Pararhizobium sp. A13: one gene and its partner. The protein of the gene in region 1 interacts with the protein of each later gene in a pairwise test. Links are inferred from orthologs where the notes say so. Each region holds a gene or a part of one and is shown in the gene's direction. Other genes may lie near its edges.

Evidence for each region. The genes of interacting proteins can lie anywhere in the genome.
Region 2: the proteins of WI754_RS16145 (region 1) and WI754_RS00765 interact in binary tests that used the Escherichia coli proteins (3 or more experiments, as listed by UniProt). The link is inferred for Pararhizobium sp. A13 from one-to-one orthologs.

What each region holds. Positions count from the first base shown.
Region 1 is NZ_CP149510.1:3,266,442-3,269,426, reverse strand. It holds WI754_RS16145 (cysteine desulfurase family protein), read left to right. Parts: upstream 1-902; coding sequence 903-2,069; downstream 2,070-2,985. Other genes in the region: sufB (Fe-S cluster assembly protein SufB), read left to right, coding at 2,214-2,985; WI754_RS16150 (alpha/beta hydrolase), read right to left, coding at 1-675. UniProt on the Escherichia coli protein: Master enzyme that delivers sulfur to a number of partners involved in Fe-S cluster assembly, tRNA modification or cofactor biosynthesis. Catalyzes the removal of elemental sulfur from cysteine to produce alanine.
Region 2 is NZ_CP149510.1:154,231-156,926, forward strand. It holds WI754_RS00765 (sulfurtransferase TusA family protein), read left to right. Parts: upstream 1-1,078; coding sequence 1,079-1,315; downstream 1,316-2,696. Other genes in the region: WI754_RS00770 (GTP-binding protein), read right to left, coding at 1,745-2,696. UniProt on the Escherichia coli protein: Sulfur carrier protein involved in sulfur trafficking in the cell. Part of a sulfur-relay system required for 2-thiolation during synthesis of 2-thiouridine of the modified wobble base 5-methylaminomethyl-2-thiouridine (mnm(5)s(2)U) in tRNA.

The sequences.
Region 1 (2,985 bases):
GCGGATGCGCTTGGCCGCCGGTTCCGGCGTCAGTTCGCCGTTCAGACGCCGGTCGAGATAGTCCTCGCACTCGGCCATCAGCGTATCGACCTGGCCGTTGAAGAAGTGGTTCGCACCCGGCACGGTCTTGTGGGTGATGAGAATGCCCTTCTGTGCCTTCAGCTTGTCGACCAGATTGTTGACGTCCTTTTCCGGAGCCACCTTGTCGAGATCGCCATTGATGATCAGGCCGGATGACGGGCAGGGCGCCAGGAACGAGAAGTCGTAGGTGTTCGGCTGCGGCGCGATCGACATGAAGCCTTCGATCTCCGGCCGGCGCATCAGAAGCTGCATGCCGATCCAGGCGCCGAAGGAATAGCCGGCGACCCAGCAGCTCTTGGAATCCGGGTGCATACTCTGCACCCAGTCCAGTGCCGAGGCAGCATCCGACAGTTCGCCGGCGCCATGGTCGAATTCGCCCTGGCTGCGGCCGATCGAGCGGAAGTTGAAGCGGAGCGTTGTGAAGCCGCGCTTCTGGAACATGTAGAACAGCTGGTAGACGATCTGGTTGTTCATCGTGCCGCCGAATTGCGGGTGCGGGTGCAGGACGATGGCGATCGGGGCGTTCTTCTGCTTGGACGGCTGGTAGCGGCCTTCGAGGCGACCGGCCGGTCCGTTGAAGATGATTTCGGGCATTGGCTCTCCGGGCATGTTTATGGCACTAAAAAACGCGTTCCGGGGCCTCAGCAGTCTTGACGAAAGCAGTCAGCTTTTCTAGAACGTAGTTTAGAACCATTCAAAACTTTGACACGGTCTTTCCGTGGCGAGTGTCGTCTCTTACGGCAAGCGACGCGAAAATTTCAAGGAAAATGCACCGGCCGCTGCCTTTAACATGGCAACCGGTCATTCTTTGGCAAGGGAACATGAGAGAAGCGCGCATTTATATGGACTGGAATGCCACCGCGCCGCTTTTGCCGGCTGCGCGTGAGGCGTGCTTGTCTGCGCTCGACCTTGCCGGCAACCCCTCGTCCGTCCATGGCGAAGGTCGCAAGATCCGCGCGCTGATCGAGAATGCCCGGCGCGATGTTGCGACATTGTGCGGTGCGCTGCCGGCCAGCGTGACGTTCACCAGCGGCGCTACCGAAGCGGCCAACTGGGTGCTGACGTCCGATTTCCGCATGGGCAAGACGCCGCTGAAAATCGGACGCCTCTATATCTCGGCCATCGAGCATCCCGCCATTCGCGAGGGCGGCCGGTTTGCCAGGAGCGAGATCAGCGAACTCGCGGTAACGCCCAATGGTACGGTGGATCTGGCGGTGCTCGAAGCGGCGCTCGCGGCGCATGACCGCCAAACCGGCCTGCCGATGGTCGCCGTCATGCTCGCCAACAACGAAACCGGCATCGCTCAGCCGATTACCGAGGTCTCGCACCTCGTCAAGGCGGCCGGCGGTATTCTGGTTGTCGATGCGGTGCAGGCCGCGGGCCGCACGCCGTTGTCGATTGAAGATCTCGGTGCTGACTTCCTGATCGTCTCGTCGCACAAGATCGGCGGGCCGAAGGGTGCCGGCGCTCTGATCGCACGCGGCGAAATCCTGATGCCGGCAGCGCTGATCCGCGGCGGCGGCCAGGAGAAGGGCCATCGCTCGGGCACCGAAAATCCTGCGGCGATCGCCGGGTTTGGGGTGGCGGCTCGTATCGCCGCCGACGGGCTGGAGATGCGGATGACGGCCGTTTCGGCGTTGCGCGATGATCTGGAGGACGCCATGATCGCCGCAGCACCCGATGTCATCATCCACGGCAAGGACGGGCCGAGGCTCGGCAATACGACGTTTTTCACCTTGCCCGGACTCAAAGCCGAGACGGGCCAGATCGCCTTCGATCTGGAAGGCGTCGCTTTGTCGGCGGGATCGGCCTGCTCATCCGGCAAGGTTGGCCAGAGCTATGTCCTGTCGGCGATGGGACATGATCCGGGACAGGGCGCATTGCGGATATCGATCGGGTCGTCTACGACGCGGGCCGAGATCGAACGGTGTGCAGAGGTCTTTGCAAAGGTCGCGGCGCGCCGCAGGCTTTCGGGTGCCGCCGCCTGACGGCAATAAAATTGCGGAAATTCAATTTTCCGCTTGGCAAACGGGGTGAAAATCGCCCCTTAGCCATTACATAAGCGGTGCGACGAAAATTGCATCGTACTGACAAGCTGCCGGACCTTGTATCCGGCGAGATTGGAGAACGACATGGCTGCCGTGCAGGAAACAATCGATCAGGTCGCCCTGATCGATGTGGACCAGTACAAATATGGGTTTGAAACGAAGATCGAGATGGACAAGGCGCCCAAGGGCCTGTCCGAAGAGATCATCCGTTTCATTTCGGCGAAGAAGCAGGAACCGGAGTGGATGCTCGAGTGGCGTCTTGGCGCCTATCAGCGCTGGTTGACACTTGAAGAGCCGACCTGGGCGCGCATCAACTACCCGAAGATCGATTTCAACGATATCTACTACTACGCCGCGCCGAAGAGCACGCCCGGCCCGACCTCGATTGACGATGTCGATCCGGAAATTTTGAAGGTCTATGAAAAGCTCGGTATTCCGCTTCGCGAGCAGGAAATGCTCGCTGGTGTGAAGACCTCGCGGATTGCCGTCGATGCGGTGTTCGATTCCGTTTCGGTCGTGACCACCTTCAAGGAAGAGCTGAAGAAGGCCGGCGTGATCTTCATGTCGATTTCGGAAGCCATCCGCGAGCATCCGGATCTCGTGAAGAAATATCTCGGCACCGTCGTTCCGACGACCGACAACTATTATGCGACACTGAACTCCGCGGTCTTCACCGACGGTTCCTTCGTCCTCGTGCCGAAGGGCGTTCGCTGCCCGATGGAGCTGTCGACCTATTTCCGGATCAACGAGAAGAACACCGGCCAATTCGAGCGCACCCTCATCATCGCGGAAGAAGGTGCCTACGTTTCCTATCTCGAAGGCTGCACGGCGCCGCAGCGCGACGAAAACCAGCTGC
Region 2 (2,696 bases), 3.1 Mb from region 1 along the record:
GCAACAGCCCGAACATCGATTTCTGGAACATGCTGAAGCCCGGCTACGACCAGTTCGAGATCACCAAGCGTCCGCCCGAGGTCAATATCTGCGAGAAGAAATACGTCTTCAACCAGCAGACCGACGGCAAGTTCAGCCCGACGGGCCCCTGCCCGGCGATGTCGACGCCTGCGGTCATGCAGGGAGCACTCGCCGCCTACAACAAGAAATACAATGAAGACTATGCCAAGGCGATCAAGAAGCTCGACGGCATGGTCTGGTACGAGCCGAGCGAAGCCGAGCGCAAGGCGATCGTTGCCAAGCAGCGCGTCGGCAAGGAACTGGCCTACGCGCCAACCGGCACGTCGCTCGACGCCGGCAAGCTGATGAAGGTCGCCGACCTCGAAAAGCAGGAAGCCCGCCGCCGCGAACTGGAAGAAGCCAAGAAGGCGATCGAAATCCAGAAGGCCGAGTTGGAGAAGTCCACCCGCAACGGCAAGACTGTGCCGGTGCCGGCCGAAAACCCGCTACCGCGCCCGGTCGAAACGGCCTCGGTCGAACAGACGGCTGCCAGGAAGAGTTTCTGGGGGGGCCTGTTCTCCAACAACGGCGATGATGCGCAGAAACTGCATCCGGTGGCCGCAGCCGCCGGTGATGCCGCTCAGCAACCGGCAGCAGTCGCCACGGCCCGGGCGGCTGGTGCCGAAACGACACAGAAGCCGGTCGAAGCAGCGACACAAGCAACCGCCACAACCGAGGCTGCACCGGTGGCCGTTGCTGAACAGGCGCCTGCCGGCAAGGGTTTCTGGGGTCGCCTATTCTCCAAAGACAGAGCTGATGCGGGGAAACCTGAGCTGGTAGGCACAGCGCCCTCTGACATCGCAAGTCAGCAACCTGCGGGTCAAAAACCCGTCGCGGATACCGCCCAACGACCCGCAACCGTCGCCACGGCTCAGCCCGCTGCCACCGAAACGGCACAGAAGCCGGTTGAAGCGGCGACGCAGGCAATAGCCACAAGCGGGAGCGCACCCATGACCGGGCAGGTCGTTGCCGAGCAGCAGCCGAAGAAGCGGCCGTTCTGGAAGCTCTGGGGCAATTGATGCCCGACGCGGACAGCCTGATTTATGATCTCAAGGGGCTGAAATGCCCCTTGCCGGTTTTGAAGACCCGCAAGCGCATGAAAACCCTTGCCCCCGGCACGCTGATCATCGTCGAGACGACCGACCCGCTGGCAATCATCGACATCCCGCATTTCTGCAACGAGGACGGGCATAGCTTGGAGCAATCCGAATCCATGGGGACCAGCCATCGGTTCGTGATCCGCAAGAAGGCCTGACGCACCTTGGCGCTGCGCGGATCAGCCAGGACTTTTGCGGACCGCAGGTGAGTGGCCTGGATCAAGCCACCGGCCTTTGGACGCGGTAAGGTGTCCGGCAGCGCGGCAAGATCAGGCACGGTGTTTTCAACCGATGACCTGGATGGCACATCGGTCAGCGGCTCAACGCCCGTTTCAACAACGGGCGGTTTGTTTGCGGCGTCGAATTGTTGCTGTGTCAGGACATCGACGGTGACGCTATCCTGCAACGGAGAGGCCTGTCGGCGCGGCGCCACGGCGAAGAGGAGCGCAAGTCCGATCAGGACGTGAAAGCCGAGCGAGGCGCCAAGTCCCCACGGGCTGGGCCGGCTGGACCGAGGCGCCGGTCCTGGCATGTTGCCGATGACTTCACCCGCCCCGAGAAACATGCCAGCCCTTTGCCGCTGAAAGCTACATCCTGAGACCCGGCACAGCCAGTGGATTGTCCTCCAGCGCCTGCCGGTCCGGACGGTCGATGCGTGGCTTGCCGGTGAACGCGTCGAAGAGATCGCGCACGAAGGCTTCCGGCAGTTCCTTCGTGATCAGCACCATGCGGGTGCGCCGGTCGGAAGGGTCCGGCCAGGCGGCCATACGCTGCGGCGGATGGAACACCGTCTGCACGCCGTGCAGGATCAGCGGCCTGTCCGGATTGTCGGACATGGCAACGATCGCCTTCATGCGAAGCAGTTTTTCGCCATGGGCGGAGCGCAGGAGATCGATGAACATCTCCAGCGCCATCGGATCGATCGGCCGGTCATGGACGATGCTGAAGGAGCGGATATCCGCGCCATGGCGGTTCTCGTCATGATGATGGTGGTGATGTTCGTGACCGTGATCGCAGGGCTCATGGTGATGGTGATCGTGGCCGTGGTCGTGGTGGTGACCTGCCGTGGCCTCGTCCTGAAGCCAGCGGCCGACATCGGCAATCTTTGTCGTCGGATCATAGAGCCCGCAATGGAAAAGCTCTGCCTTTCCTGCTTCGGGCAGATCGCCGTCCATCATCGGCGCGCGCGGATTGAGGTCTCTCAGGCGCGCTTTTAGTAAAACCACCGCATCCGGCGTCGCCAGCGACACCTTGCTGATCACCAGCCTGTCGGCCATGGCGACCTGCTTGACCGCTTCCTCGTGATTGGCGAGCGTCGACAGACCGTTGACCGCATCGACGATCGTGACGACGCCGTCGAGACGGTAGCTCTGGGCAATGACCGGATTGCCCATCACCGATTGGAGCACGGGCGCCGGATCGGCAAGCCCGGTGGTTTCGATGACGACACGCTTCAGCGGCTTGATCTTGCCCGTCTGCATCCGGTCCATCAGATCAGCCAGCGTATCGACCAGTTCGCCGCGCACTGTGCAGCAGAGG